2 regions of the Methylococcus sp. EFPC2 genome follow, and region 2 is predicted to be linked to the other one. Evidence: riboswitches for the same ligand, from Rfam matches in the RefSeq annotation. Region 2 holds a riboswitch; the other holds the start of a gene.
The links. Region 2 has a riboswitch for cyclic di-GMP ahead of JWZ97_RS01335 (S8 family serine peptidase). Riboswitches for the same ligand answer to the same signal wherever they lie in the genome.

Region 1: it holds a riboswitch for cyclic di-GMP, as region 2 does, so the genes downstream of both, JWZ97_RS05050 (LEPR-XLL domain-containing protein) here and JWZ97_RS01335 (S8 family serine peptidase) in region 2, are expected to answer to the same signal.

Annotation. Positions count from the first base shown of each region.
Region 1 is NZ_CP070491.1:1,164,604-1,172,431, forward strand. Features, by position in the region: gene JWZ97_RS05035 (FUSC family protein) at 1-1,657, shown strand, start outside; gene JWZ97_RS05040 (hypothetical protein) at 1,729-1,887, shown strand; gene JWZ97_RS05045 (SapC family protein) at 1,896-2,672, opposite strand; cyclic di-GMP riboswitch class I at 2,979-3,164, shown strand; gene JWZ97_RS05050 (LEPR-XLL domain-containing protein) at 3,293-7,828, shown strand, end outside.
Region 2 is NZ_CP070491.1:298,508-306,335, reverse strand. Features, by position in the region: gene JWZ97_RS01360 (NUDIX hydrolase) at 1-146, shown strand, start outside; gene arsB (ACR3 family arsenite efflux transporter) at 236-1,342, opposite strand; gene JWZ97_RS01350 (arsenate reductase ArsC) at 1,363-1,851, opposite strand; gene JWZ97_RS01345 (ArsI/CadI family heavy metal resistance metalloenzyme) at 1,848-2,291, opposite strand; gene JWZ97_RS01340 (helix-turn-helix transcriptional regulator) at 2,333-2,674, opposite strand; cyclic di-GMP riboswitch class I at 3,386-3,470, shown strand; gene JWZ97_RS01335 (S8 family serine peptidase) at 3,548-5,305, shown strand; gene JWZ97_RS01330 (choice-of-anchor N protein) at 5,588-6,412, shown strand; gene JWZ97_RS01325 (isoprenylcysteine carboxylmethyltransferase family protein) at 6,520-7,794, opposite strand.

The sequences.
Region 1 (7,828 bases), 870 kb from region 2:
CCTGGTGGAACGGGGCGCGGATTCGGAGACAAGAGCGGACAGCGGCGAGCGGCCTTATCCCGGCGCCGTGTCCCGCCATTTCCACCTGCTCACTAACGCCGAACTGGCCCATCCGGAACTGAGGCTCAAGCATTTGGAATGGGTGGACCTTATCGCGGAGGTGGACACCTGGTTCAACAACACCGCGGCCTTGACGCGCCTCATGGCCCGGACGGATGCCCGGCGCCGTTTCAGCGGCAGCGAATTTGCGAGGCTGCAGACCAACCTGGCCGAATGCCGGGCCTTGCGCGCGGATTTTCTGGCTGCCCGCCAGCCGCCGGCCCTATCGGATCTAAGACCGGCCGAAGACGGCCGGTCCCCCATCGATACGGACCCGCCGGTCGCCCATTTTCTGCACCGGCTGGACGACGCCGCGCTGAGGATCCGGAAAACCCTGGCCGGCGTATACGGCCCCGTGTCGCCGCTTGAGATTTCCAGTCCGACGACCGAGCCGGCCGGCGCAACGGCGTTTTGGCGCACCTATGTGCGGAAGGACTATTGGCTCGACAACATCGATTCGCTGCATTACGGCATGAAGTACGCGATGGCCGTCGTGATCAGCCTGTTTCTGGTCCAGGCCCTGCATTGGCCGGAAATCGCCACCGCCATTCTGACCTGCGTGATCGTCGCTCAACCGAGCCTGGGTGCCAGTTACCGCATCTCGCTATTGCGCATCCTGGGCGCCACATTGGGCGGCCTGCTGGCCTACGTGTTCATCATCGTGCTGCAACCGGCGCTGGAAACGGTCGCCGGCTTCATGCTGGCCATCGCCCCGGTGTGCTGGCTCGCCGCCTGGGTGGGATCGGGCAGCCCCCGCATCGCCTATGTGGGCACGCAAATCGGTTTCTCGTTCGCCAACGCGGTGCTGCCCGGCTACGGGCCGGCGATCAACCTGGACATCGCCTGGGACCGTGTGTTCGGCATCCTCATCGGCATCATCATCATCGGCGTCATCGATTATGCTCTCTGGCCGCAACGCTCCGAGCAATTGGCGATGAACCGCCTCGCCATTAGCCTGCGCATGCTGAGCCGTTTCGTCATGCTCGACGCAGCGGGGGTCGGCAACACCCGCTCGGACCCCGACCTGATGCGCGCCATAGACGGCGAACTGCAAAAAGCCGCGGGTTTGCGGGAGCACGCCGCCTTAGAACCGGGCACCGGCCGGCCGGACGCCGCCGCGCGCATCCTCGCGCTGGATTTGATCATAGGCGCCGTGCACGGCGTCGCGCGAGTGACGCAGGCGCGCCACCATTATTATCGGGAACGGAATTTCCGGTCCCGGACGGAAGTGCTTCTGGAACAGCAACGGGGGCTCGACAACGCCTGCTGCGAGCGGCTGCTCTCCCTGGCGCAGCACGTGTGCGAGCACCCCGCCGCGCCACCACCCGACGGCAGGCCATTGCTGAGCGCACTCGAAAATTCGGCTCGCCAACTCACGGCCGACCCGGCCGTCGACTGGGAAACCCGAAAATCCATCCTCGCTTGCATCGACCTCAACAAAATACTTCTGGACTATATCGATGAGCTGGAAGCGCTTATAAGCGGCCTCCATCCTCGGCCCGATCCGGGCGGTGATGCGTCGCCATCCGGACATGGCGTGGAGACCTTCTCAGCATAAGCCGGCGCTCACTGTGCAATGCTCACCCGATATCCATACTGAGGTGCCCCAACGGCAGGTTTGCCGCCAAGATGAGACATCCCGCGGGTCGCGGCGGAGGAGGGCTTGCGGGTGGGACCCGCACCGTGGTCGACGTGCTCGCCACCCCGCGCAATCTGCATCGCGCCAAGTTGGATTTCGCGCAGACGCGTTACGACTACATCAACAACGGCTTAACGCATCGTTCATGACGCAGCGCTTACGCGCCCGATGCGCCGTTGCCTTTTTTCTTGACCGACAGCGCTTCGCCGGTGGCCGTGCCGGCGAGGCGTTCCTTCAGGCTTTCGAAATGCTGCAAGGATAGAAGATGCAGGAACACCCACTCCAATTCGTCGGCTTGCGCCAGATCGGCTAGGGTGTCGCCCGAGAGTGCCTTCAGCCTGTCCTTGTTCACGCCCAGGAAACCGGTGAGGGATACGATCTGCCCTGAATCCAGAGTGATCTGGGCCTGCATCGGTTCGAGCAAGTTCAGTTCTTTGAGTTTCTTGCAAAACGTCTGGGTGCGCTGGAATTCGGCCTGATACCCCTGAAGGAAGCGAAGCACATCCTGCACATAGTTCGTCGGCTTGCCGTTGTCGTCGAACAACTGCTGTCCTCGGCCTTCCTGATTGCAGCCCGCATAGGCCTCGTCGATGCACAGGGAAAACGTGGTGCCGTCGCTGCTGCTCGAGAAGACGAAGGGATAGCGGCGCACGAAGGCCGGGATGTATTTGCCATCCCAGCCGCCTTGCTCGGTCAGGAATAGGTTCTCGCCGGCCCGCAGCCCGAGGATCACGGCAGGCATCACGTGTTCTCCATTGCCGGCAAAAACGATGGGATATTCGGCCGCGGTGCGAGGAAACTCGACCGTCATCAGCGGCACCGAGTTCACCTTGCGGCAGAAAGCGAAACCGCCCGCTGTGTCTACGGACCACTGCCCGTGTCTTGTCTGGGTGACCGGAACGGCGGTTTCGTATATCAGCAATTGCGTAGCCATAAGCGATTGTTCCTCGAGGATGAGAGCTTGAACGGGGCGGAGGGAGCCGAGCGCGTGGAAACCTAGCACGAAAAGCTGCGGCCAGCCAGGCAAGGCGGGCGGAATTCGGGGTTTCCGTGGGCGCAAATCGGGCAGGAAAACTTCGGCTCAAGGGACAAAACCGAGTGATAAGAATTCTTGCAAACGGGGGTTGCTTATGGTGCCATTACACAGCGCCGGAGTAGGAAGTTTTTCTTTCGCCATGCCAGGGGACGGGGACATCGGATGCAGGCAGGTTCGCGTGTGCGGTTTTGTCCTTGGCTATTTCGGAGCGTTCGCCAAACCTGTCGTGAGGCAGGGACGGAAAGCCACGGGTCTTACCACGCAATGGGACGAAGAAGAACGCGCTGTGGCCGAACTGGAACGAGGCGTTTGATAGTCGCCACTCGATCCGCTTCGGAGTCGTGCCGATCTTGTATCCTCCGTGCGGATTAAGAAAGCCGGGTTGCCACCTCTATATGTGGAGGGAAGCAGCCAGGCTTTTTTTGTGCCCGCCGACTTCCGTTTTCGAAAGCCAAGAACACGTCGAGTTCCGCTGACGACATGAGCGGCCCCGAGTGCTCTTACAGGAGTATCCAGCCATGGCCTACCCATTCGAGCAGATCAAGAAAGACCTCGCCCATCGCAAGAGTCAGAAGCCGGTTTTGCGCTGGTGGGATAAAGCCAAGTCTGTTTTGGGAGGGGGTGGCCCCAAGATAGTGCGTCCAACGGGCGCAGCCGAGCCGAGGTCTTTCCTGTTCGAAACGCTGGAGCCGCGCGTGTTGTTGTCGGCGGACTTGTCTTACGGCGCCGGTCAGGGAGCGGCGAGCGAATTGACGTTGACCCTGGATGCGGCCGGCACCAATTTCCAACTGGTCGATGCCGCCAACAATGTCATTTCCAGTGACCTGGTGGCAGACGCGGCCAGCGGCGGAGTTACGATCACGGGCACGGGAGGTAACGATACCCTGACGCTGGATATCGCCAGCCTGGGAACCGCCTTGGACGCCCTCAGTCTGCCGTCCCTCGGCATCAACCTGTCAGGCGGCGGCAACGACAGCCTGGTCGCCAAGGCGCCACCATCGCAGACGGGCGCCGATTTAACGCTCTCGGCCGCTTCCCTCACCGTAGGTGGCGATGCCTTCGGGATCGGCGGATTCGAGAGTGCCAAGCTGGAAGGTGACAGCGGCGACAACGCCTTCACGATCAATGGCTGGGCCGGGGGGCTGGACATTGCGGGCGGCGCAGGCACGGATACACTCACGCTCAACGGCTACAGCTCGGTAGATTACAGTCCCACCAGCCCGGACAGCGGCAGCGTGCTGCTCAACGGTACCCAGACGCTCACCTACTCCAGCCTCGATATCGATCCCCTGGTCATACTCCAGGACGAGTTCGGCGGTGTGAGCGAGTTTTTCGCCCAGGTGGAGGGCTGGGCGGCAGACGCCGCCGCGGGCATCAGCGCCATAGCCGATCAAACGATCAGCGAGATCAGGAACTTGCTGGACACGTTCAACGGCTTTTGGGTCGGGGATGCCAATACCCAGGTATTCGTCGCCAGTCTTGGAAATGATGATCTCGTGCTGGACAGGAAGGATGCCAGCCAGCTTGAGATCAGGAAGGCGGACGATTCCCGCTCATGGGCCGTGGTCGATAGCGCCCAGGTTTACAAGGTTTACCTGGGCCTGGGTAACGATACCCTGACGGTGCGCGATCTGGATGTGGGTGCCGACGTATACGCCTACGGCGGCTACGAGAGCGATGCGTGGTTTCTGGATGGGTCGGACGAAATCAAGTTTGCCGGCAACATCGACCTGGAAGGGCACAATCTGACCGCGGCTGCCGAAACCATTACGGTGAACGGCGACGCCGTGGTCTCGACCCGCAACGTCAATGCCGGCGGTCATACCGCAGGCGATTCGGGCAAGATCGACTTTTCCGCCCAAGCTATATCCGTCGGGGCCAATGCCCAATTACTCGCCGAGGTCGATGTCGGCAGCACTTATCTGGCCGGCGACATCAGCCTGGCCGTCGAGGTCAAGGATCTCTCCGGCGCCTTGCCCATCGACGTCATCCCGACGCCGGACGTGAGCATCACGGTCGCCGCGGGCGCGCTCATCAAGGGCGCGGAGATCAGTGTATCCGCCCAGAAGACCAGTCAGACGGCGATTTTGCCCATAACCCTGGTCAGCGTGCAGTCGAAGTCGGCTACCGTCTCGATCACAGGTGCCACCATCGAAGGCAGCTCGGTCACCATCGAGGCGGAAGCCGCCGACGAAAACATCCTCGAGGAAGATGCCGCGCTGTTCAACAGCTACGGGCTCCAGCCGGCATTTAATTTCTTCGACGTGGCGACCCTGCTGGGCATTCCTCCCGTGCTGCAGGCCGTTTCGGTGGTTACGCGGACGGCCGATACCTCGATCGATTTGACGGACGCCAGCATCGTCAGCAGCGGCGATGTGAGCATCACGTCCAATACCACCGTGCAGAGTTTGGCTTCGGCGGCCGGTGGCATGGATCCCGGCAAGAAGGGCGGCTACAAGAAAAATCCCATCGAATACACCCCCTACAGTGCAGGGTACGCCAAGGCGGACGGTTCGGCCCAGATCAACGTGAGCGGCACGACCACGATTTCCGCCGGCAACGACGTCACCATCGAATCGACCAGTTCGACGACCGCCGAGGTGGCGGCCAGCACGGTGTTGAACTCGGCCCCGAAAAGCAGCAAGGGGGCCAAGATCATCAAGAACCCGAACGAGGCCATCGGGGTCGCCGTTGCCATCACCGATTCCATCACCGTCGCCAAGACCCTCGTCGGCCAGGGCGTGACGATCACGGCCGAAGGTACGGTCAACGTCAACGCGACCGGCGAGGTTTCCAACGGAGCCAATGCCGGCGTGGCGGTCTTCATCGATGGCAGCGGCAGCATAGGCGTGGCGGTCGGCACCGACAAGACGGACGTTCAATCCGTGGTGGACGGCAAGATCACCGCCAAGGCGGTCCAGTCCAAGGCCCTGGATCTCAAGCTGAGCGATATCGACTACGCCACGGACACGATAGAAATCCTCGATCATGGCCTGGCTCCGGGGCAGGAACTGCTGTACCTGGCGGCGGACCCGAGCGCGCCCGATACGGCGCTGAACTCGATCCTGGGACTGGAGAGCGGCGAAGCCTACCGGGTGATCGTGGTCGACAAGGATCACATCCAGTTGACGCGGGGTTCGACCATCGAGCTGGACGCCGCGCGGGCCGACCCGGATGCCACGCAGACCCTGAGCCGGCGGGAGCTCAAGAGCCTGGATCCGGCCACCGCGGTCAACGCGGCCAACGACACCCTCGCCTTCGCTCAGCCGCACGGCTTCGTGGACGGCCAAGTGCTGGACTATCTGGTCGGCACCAGCGACGGCGCCGCCATCGGCGGCCTGACCAGCGGCGCAAGCTATTACGCCGTCAAGGTGGATGCGACGCACATCAAGCTGGCGACGACCGATGCGACGGCGGAGTTCCTCACCGGGGAAACCCGTACCGTCGGCGCACTGACGCTCCACGTGATCGATTTGTCGCTGACGGGCAGCACTTCGACCACGCTGGATTTCGATCCCGCCGCCACGGTGGGCGACGAAGCGGTCGTCGACCTGTCGGCCGATACCCTGCAAATCGCGGCCGAAGATCTGGTGACCGGCCAGAAAGTCAGTTATTCCAAAGGGGACAGCGCCAATGTGGGGATCGGCGGCCTGACCGACAACACCGATTACTACGTCATCCGGGTGGCCGGCCGGGCCGACCGGGTGCAACTCGCGGCGTCCGAGGCCAATGCCCTGGCCGGGACCGCGATTAACCTTACCGCGACGGGTACGGGCAGCCAGCACAGCCTCACCGCGCAGCACATCCATGTGTTGAGCTACGACGAACCGCCGATTTCGTTCAAGCCGGCGGATGCGGTGGCCGATGACGGCTCGGGCAATCTGACGTTCACCCAGCCCCATGGCCTGCAAACCGGCGATGCGGTGGTGTATCGCCTCGATCCGACCATCCGCCACGAAGTCGGCATGACCCGCTACGCGAATTTCGCGCCGGGCAATACCACCGTCAGCTTCAATCCGGGCGGCCTCACGGCCGACGACGAACCCGTCATCGACATGATCCTGGAGGATGCCGACGACGACATCAAGGATGCCATCGTGTTCGGTGGCCTACACGACTACGTGACCGGCCAGCGGATCCACTATTCCAGTGGCGGTGGCAACGCCCTGGGCGGGCTGGTCGACAACACCGATTACTATGTCATCGCGGTCGCCGACGACCGGATACAATTGGCCAGCAGCCGGGCGAATGCGCTGGCCGGCACGGCCATCGCCCTGACGTCCACCGGCTCGGGCAGCGCCCACAGCCTGACATCCAATCCCGTCGATCTGACGGACGATCTCATCGTCAGCACCGGTCACGGCTACGAAACGGGGCAGAAGATCACCTATCTCACCGACGGCGGAACGGCGGTCGGCAACCTGACGGCGCAGACCGATTACTACGTCATCCGCGTCAGCGACAACCTGCTGAAGCTGGCCACGACCCGAGCCAACGCCCTGACGGGAACGGCCGTCAATCTGATCGCGGGCGCCGGCGCCACCGGCACCCACAGCCTGATGAGCGACACCGTCGTGATGCTGTTCGACGGCGGGCGCACCGCGCCGGCCGTCGACCTGACCGCCAACGCCATCGAAATCACCGGGCACGGCTTGGTCGACGGCGAAAGCGTCATTTATTCCAGCGGAGACGGCGATGCCATCGGCGGACTGCAGGCCGGCAACACCTACGTCGTCGTCGTGGTCGACGCCAATCATGTCAAGCTGGCCACGACCGACCAGAACGCTACCGGCGCCACCGCGGAATCCCATACGGTCAACGGCGACCAGACCGTCTATGTGCTCGACCTGACGGCCGGCGCCACGACCGGACTGAGCCCGCATTCCCTGGAGACGGCGGACGGCAGCAAAATCGCCACGTTCGACCCGACCCCGATACCCGCGGTCGACGACGCCAACGACTCCATCCAGCTAACAGGAGAGCACCGCTTCAAACCGGGCGAACGGGTGACTTATCTGGCCGGCGGCGGTACCGCCATCGGCGGCCTGGTGAAC
Region 2 (7,828 bases):
GCGTACCCAAAGCCGACGACGATGCCAAGCATGTTTGCGTGGTGTCGCTGGACGAGTTCCATCAGCCTTTGGCCTTCGATCATGCCCTGGTGCTCGACGATTACCGGCGGTTCCGTTTGAGCGGGCAGCCGGCGCCGTTGCGCTAGCCGGGTTCGAGCATGGGCCGTACAGCGCGGTCGGCCCATGATCCTGCGCGCAAGCTGCCGGCATACCTGGGCCGACGGCCACACAGGGATCAGTGCGCCGGCTCGGCCTCCTTAAACCATCCCCGCGTTCGGTTGCATACCGAGCACACGGTCAGCATCACCGGCACTTCGACCAGCACGCCGACCACGGTCGCCAGGGCGGCGCCGGATTCCGGTCCGAACAGTGCGATGGCGGTGGCCACCGCCAGTTCGAAGAAGTTGCTCGCGCCGATCAAGGCGCCCGGCGCGGCGACGGCGTAGTTCACCTTGAACAGCCGCATCAGGCCGTAGACCAGCGAGGAATTGAAATACACCTGGATCAGGATGGGGACGGCGATGAGCGCCACGTGCAGCAATCGGCCGGTGAGATTGTCGGCCTGGAAGGCGAAAATCAGCACCAGGGTCAGCAGCAGCGCGGAGATGGCGACAGGATGCAGGCGCGGCAGGAAGACTCGTTCCAGCCAAGCATTGCCTTTCAGGTTCATCAACAGTTTGCGGGTCAGCACGCCGGCGGTGAGCGGGATGACGATGAACGCGATTACCGAGTAGAGCAGCACGTCGAACGGCACTTCCAGCCCCGACGCGCCGGAAACCAGAAATTTCACGATGGGCGCGAACACCGCCAGCATGATGAGGTCGTTCACCGCCACCTGTACCAGGGTATAGGCGGGATCGCCGTCGGTGAGATAGCTCCACACGAATACCATGGCGGTGCAGGGCGCAGCGGCCAGGATGATGACGCCGGCCGTGTATTGATCGGCATCGGCCGTGCCTATCCAGGGCGCGAAGATATGTTTGAAAAAAAGCCAGCCCAGCAGCGCCATACCAAAAGGCTTAACCAGCCAGTTGACGAACAGGGTAATCAGCAATCCCTTGGGATTGCGGCCCACATTGAGAACTGAGCCGAAGTCGACCTTCAGCATCATGGGATAGATCATCAGCCAGATCAGCACGGCAATGGGCAGGTTGATGTGCGAGACCTCCATCGCCCTCAACGCGGCGACCGGTTCGGGCAAGGCCTTGCCCACAGCCACGCCGACCACCATGCACAGAGCCACCCAGACGGTGAGGTAGCGGTCGAACACGCTCAAGCGCTTGGGCTCGCAGACGGCCGGCCAGGATTTAGGCGTGCTATCGCGCAATGCCTGTTTGTTCATGATCTTGTTCCCCGTTCCTCTTAGGATTCGGCGCCAATACGATCCAATGCTTCGGCCAGTTCGGCCTTGGATAGACTTTCCAGCGGCAATGCCAACAACGCCCGGATGCGTTTTTCCAGCGCCACGTAAGTCGCCTCGAAAGCGGCTTCGACGACTTCGCGGCTCCCCGTCACATGGGCCGGATCGGGCAGGCCCCAATGGCCGCGCACCGCCGCTCCCAGATAGACCGGGCAAGCCTCCCCCGCCGCCGCATCGCAGACGGTGACGAGGATGTCGAAGAGCGTGCCTTCGAATTCGTCCCAGGACTGGCTGGCATAGCCCTCGGTCGACAACCCGTGACGAGCCAGAGTCGCCAAGGCGTTTTCGTTGACCTTGCCGACGGGATGACTGCCGGCGCTGGACGCCCGCAATCGGCCGGCACCGAGATGGTTGATGAGCGCTTCGCCCAGGATGCTGCGACAGGAGTTGCCGGTGCAGAGCACCAGGACGTTCAGGGGTGTGCGCGTCATGCCGGGGCCTTGGGACTGGATGGGGGACAACAGGCGGTAGCCGGATCGATCCGAATCACGTTGTCCGCGCCGAACATCGGAATGCGATCCAGCGTATGGAAGGCCTCCCAGGCGATGCCCTGAGGATCGACGGACCAATACTTGTCCGACTTGGCATAGCAGCAGGCGCTCTGTTTCTGTTCCTCGACAGGCAAGGCGGCAGCAGCCAGACCGCGTTGCACCGCTTCCAGCTCGTCGTCGGACTCGACCTGCAACCCCAGATGGTCCAGCCCGCGCTTGCGACCCCGCGTGGAGATAGCGAAATTGACGCGCGGATCGTCCAGCATCCATTTGGCGTAATCGGCTTCGCGCACCGCGGGTTCGGCCTGAAACATTGCGCTGTAGAAGCGGATGTTTTCAGCGAGATCGTCGACCGCGATGTGTACGTGGAATCTCTTCATGACGGGTACTCCGTTTCGAGTGAGGTGAATTGGGTAGTCGATCAGGTGACGGGCTCGTCGCACCGCGTGCAGTCAGCAAGCGCGCCGGGCGCGCAAGGAGCGCCGTTGCAGCAGTTCTCGGTGAGGAAACCGATCAGCTCATTCATGGCGTGAAAATTCGCAGTGTAAATGACGTAGCGGCTTTCCTGGCGGGAGGAAACGAGCCCAGCGTGAGTCAGTTCCTTCATATGGAATGACAAGGAAGACGGCGCGATACCCAGCGCTTCGCCGATTTTACCGGCGGACAAACCTTCCGGGCCGGCCTGCACCAGTAAACGGAAGACAGCCAGCCGGGATTCCTGGGCAAGTGCTGCGAGGGCGGTGACGGCGGATTTGTTTTCCATGTTTCAATGATTATCGAAATGTTTGAAGGATGCAAGCCGGAAGAATGGAGTCGCCGGCTTGCGGAACAGCCGAGGTGCTGAATCGGACGATCTGCGCTCACACCTGTGAGTTAAAGACGACCGTGTAGGCCCAGGCACTTAGGACTTCCTCAAATCGCCGCAGCCTGTTGGCAGGCCAACGCTGGCCCCAACGGTTTTCCCTGAGCGCAGTTCGGCGCCCGGCTCCGTCATGTGTTTTGGTATTCCGAACGACACTGTCGCCTGAGCCCGACGGAACTGGAGCGATATTGTCTTCTTGCGTCCGGTGTTCCTGCATGGGGAGGCTTGATGGCCCCACGTCACGCCCAGCTATTCCTCCTAGACCCCATAGATTTCCTTACGAAACTCGGCAGTGGCCTGGCAACGATAGAACACTTGGCACGCCATATGCTAATGTAATCAGGATTTTACGTACCCCAACGCGCGGCCCGCCTACGGAGTCAGTCCGGGCGAGGCGCACGGCAAGGCTATCTCTGACATCAAGAGAAATAATTGCTCAATACAATGACATCGCCGACAGAAGCCGGAGCAGGCATCGTGCGCCTTGAAAAGTTCGTCGCTTTGAGAGCCACGTCACAATGCCCGTTTCACAGCCCCATTAATCTTCCCCACCAAAGGAACCAGACATCCCCCCGCACCGGAATGGATAACCGGCGACCGAGGGGATTGATGACCTGAAAAAGGCAAAACCACCGAAAGGTGGCGACGCAAAGTTACCGGTCTACGGGAGAAATCCTACGACAGCGGGATTGCCAGCGATCCACCGCAAGCATTGCGGTCCCTCTGTGCGATACGCCGGATTTCCCAAAAATTCAACGCAGAGAGGATATGACCATGAACTCTAGAACCAACCAACCCATTTCCGTCTGCCTTGCCGCCGCGGTCTCCGCGATACTAGGGCTTGCGTTCGCCACCACGGCGGACGCGGCCCCGGACAAATGGGCGGAAGGCCGCATCCTGGTCCAGCCGCGTGCGGGTCTACCGGATGGCGAGTTCGACGCTATCTTGAGCAAACACGGCGCACGCTCACAAGGTCGCTTACCGCAACTCGACGTGCATGTCGTGGAAGTACCGGCCAAAGCGGAGGCGGCCATCGTCAAGGCCTTATCGAAGAACCCTCATGTAAAGTTCGCAGAGCTGGACGGATTAATTGGTCCTAACCAAACGACCCCAAACGACCCGAAGTTCCCGAACGCTTGGCACCTGGCCAAGATTCAAGCGCCCACGGCGTGGGATGCTAGCAGAGGGGCGAACGTCACCGTCGCTATTCTGGATAGCGGCGTGGAAGCGACGCACCCCGATCTGGCCGGCCAATTGCTTCCCGGCTGGAATGTGGTGAGCAACAACGGAGACACCTCGGACACCCGAGGGCACGGCACGGCCGTCGCCGGCACGGTTGGCGCGGCTAGCAACAACAGCACCGGTGTTACCTCTGTTGCATGGAACGTCAAGCTCCTGCCGATCCGAATCACTAACAGTGCCGACGGATTCGCCTACTACAGCGACATCGCCAAGGGCCTCACCTGGGCCGCTGACAACGGTGCCGACGTGGCCAATATCAGTTACGAAGTCAATCAGGTGTCTACAGTCACCTCGGCCGCCCAATACATGCGCGGCAAGGGGGGCCTCGTAGTCGTTTCTGCCGGAAACGGCAGCACCGATCCCGGCTATGCCGATAACCCTTATATCATCAGTGTTTCCGCGACCGATACCAACGACACCAAGGCCAGTTGGTCGAACTACGGTAGCTATATCGACGTGGCGGCCCCTGGCAATTACATTTGGACAACCAGTCCGGGCGGCGGCTACGGGCAATGGTACGGCACGTCCTTCTCCGCACCGACCGTCGCGGGCGTAGTCGCACTAATCAAGTCTGCCAATCCGGCCCTCACCCCCGATCAGGTCGAAAAGGTGTTGGAAGTTTCGGGGGACGATATCGCCGGTACGGATTTTTACCCCTACTTTGGCTGGGGCCGGGTCAATGCGGCGAAAGCCGTACAGTTGGCGTCGCAGACCCAGGCCACGGATACCCAGGCGCCCAGTGTCAGCGTCTTCTCGCCGACGGCCGGCACGACCGTAAAAGGCTTGGTGAGCGTAGACGTCAACGCCGCCGACAACGTGGGCGTCGCGCAAGTAGCGCTCTACGCCGGCAGCCAGCTGGTCGGAACCGATACTGTCGCGCCCTATCAGTTCACCTGGGATTCTAGCCTGGTTGCAGACGGTAATGCCACGCTCACCGCCAAGGCCTACGACGCCCAAAACAACCAAGGCGTTTCCAGCGGCGTGACTGTGACGGTGGACAACGTCGCCAATGTCGCCGATACCACGCCGCCTACCGTGACATTCGTCTCTCCCGCGAACAACAGCAATGTTGGGACCAAGGTCACGATCTCGGTCATAGGACAAGACAACGTCGTGGTAGCTTCGCTCAAGCTGTATATCGATGGCGCCCTGAAGAGCACTGTTACAAGCGGAAGCATGAGCTACACCTGGAATACCCGAAATGTGGCCAAGGGCAGCCACACGCTTAAGGCGGTGGCCACGGATCCGGCCGGCAATCAAGCCGCGGCGACCGAGACGATATTCAAGTAGCTGATATTAGAAGTTAAACCTAACCCCCGAAAAAAGCCGGCTCTGCCGGCTTTTTTCATGTACGCGGATCGCACGAACTTTTCTATCGACCATGCACATGGTCCTTAAGTCGGCTGGACCATCGCTAGCAAACACAGGCAGGCTGTCAGAATTTTTTACATTTCTGCCAAAAATCGCATGATGCCCATCAAATATTAATAACTATCAATGCCTTATATTCATGGCATGGACTATGTATATTTCTTACTGCGATCCGTCCGTGATGCTAACGAGGAAAAATTTATGAACGCAAAATATTTAAAAAGCGCATTCCTGGCATGCAGCCTACTTGCCGCCGGGACCGCGCAGGCTATCCCCGAACTCCAACTTTATCTTGAAGGCGCCACGTATGACGGTGGTAGTGAAACCTGGGTTCTCAACGGCGGCCCACTACGTCTTTGGGCGATTGGCAACGTGGCTGGTCCTGGTAACAAAGGATCGATTTTCGACGTAAAGCTTTCCATCGCTTACGCCGATGGCTTGGCTCCAACCTTTACGCTGACGCCGTCGACGACAGGCGGATTGGGCGGCTTCACCGATCCCTCGACCCCCGGTGCAGCCGTATTCAGTCAAACCGTCACCAACGGGTCCGCCCCATTGCTGGGCGACGGCTCGTCTCTCCCGACGCATGGCATTTATGGATCAGGGACCGACTGGACGGAGTTTAAGCTGGGTGACTTCACGCTCACCGACTCGCCGATAGGCGATTTCATTACCAGTTTCCCGACGCCTGGTGCGGGTGATGCCAATAAGGCCCAAATCAATGTATATGACATTGCCATCAGCGGCGTCGCAGCAAACACGCCGTTCCACTTCGATCTCTACGATCATTATTTCACCCAACAAAATGATGCCAAATACATAAATGCGCCATTCTCCCACGACGCTGGCGGTACTAGCGGAACGACCGGAACGACCGGAACGACCGGAACGACCGGGACAACCGGGACAACCGGCCAAACCGGAACTACCGGCCAAACCGGCCAGATTCCCGAGCCTGGTATCATCCTGCTGTTCGGGACGGGGCTATTGGGTCTCGCTTTCTCAAGCCGACGTGTAGCGAGCTGAACCTAAATGTCCTGTAAAAAAGCCCCGCCACTAGCGGGGCTTTTTTGTAAGGCTCCAATCGACAAAACCGCTTAGGGATCTCGCCCTGATCAGCGGCCTTTCCCGACTCACACTAGCCCCGGAATGAAGCGGTATTTGACCCGTTCGCAATAGCGGCGGTAATCCGGGTCCAGCCTCAAGTGTCTTTCCTCGGTGATGGCCCGCAGGTAATAGACCCCGTTCCAGACCAGCAGAAACAGATATTGCCGCGGGTCCGAAAAAGTCGTCAGGCCGGACGACCAGGTCGCTAGGACCTTCGCGGTGTAAGCCGGGTGGCGGACAAACGCATAGGGTCCACGGGTGATGATGCCTCGGTGGGTCAGGTTGCTGAACCTGAGGCCGAAGGCCAGAGTCGCCGAGACATAAATGCCCCATAACGCAATCGTCATGGCTTTGAGTCCCATGTCAATCCAATCCGCCTGCAAATAGGGATTGAGTGTTGTACTCATGCTCTTGAACGGTAGATAAATTCCGGAAACCTGATTGAAGGGCGGATAACAGGCGAGTGCGACGCCCCAACCCAACAAAGTCGGCTCCACGCTCTTCGACCGGTTACCCAGCCAGCGTGAACTGCAGGCATACCCGAGCATGCCTACCCCCACGTCGATGCAGAAAATCGTGTGAAACATCGCCCAATAAGCGTGATCGAAAACGGTTTTTTTCAGGATGGACTGGCCTTCGGCCAACTGAGACAGCACTGTCGACAGGTGCTGACTCAGCCCGGAAGATTCCTCAAAAATGAAATTCACCATCAGGGGAAGGAAGAACAGTTTGACAAGCAAATCGCGAAACGACACCTTAACGCGCCGATTCGCGAGGGTCCGTCTCAACGACCGTGATCGCCAACGAAGCACGGCGAGAGATAAACCACGGGCCAGCAATAGGATGTTGAACAAGGGATCGCTACGGTCCTCGAACCGGTGCCCCCGAAACAGATTGGTCAAAAGAATGTAAGGCGGTCCAAGAACCAGAAAAGCGGAAAACACATAGGCACTCAGTGTTCGCCAAGGCTCGAAAAACTTGGATTGATAATAAGGATGTCCGAATGAGAGAATCAGTATCGTACCGAAGAAGACTATACCGGCCAGCCATCGCCAGCAGGCGGTCCTTATCGCCCAGCCCAAGGGCGAAACCACCGGCCGCCGACCAGCCTTGAGGGCGCGGGCCATCGGAACCAGCCAAACCGACAGCAAAGCCAAGGCCGTTAGGGCCCAGAGCGCCTCCATCTGCGTCCAAAGCCATGCGGTGCCCGAATAAACGTCATCGGAGAAGAACAGATAGCGGCCCTTCCTCGCCAGGAGATAGGCGGCGAACAGACTCGCAGCAAGGACCAGGGTTGTCATGCATCTCGCCAGCCAGTGTTTCGCCAACTCCCAG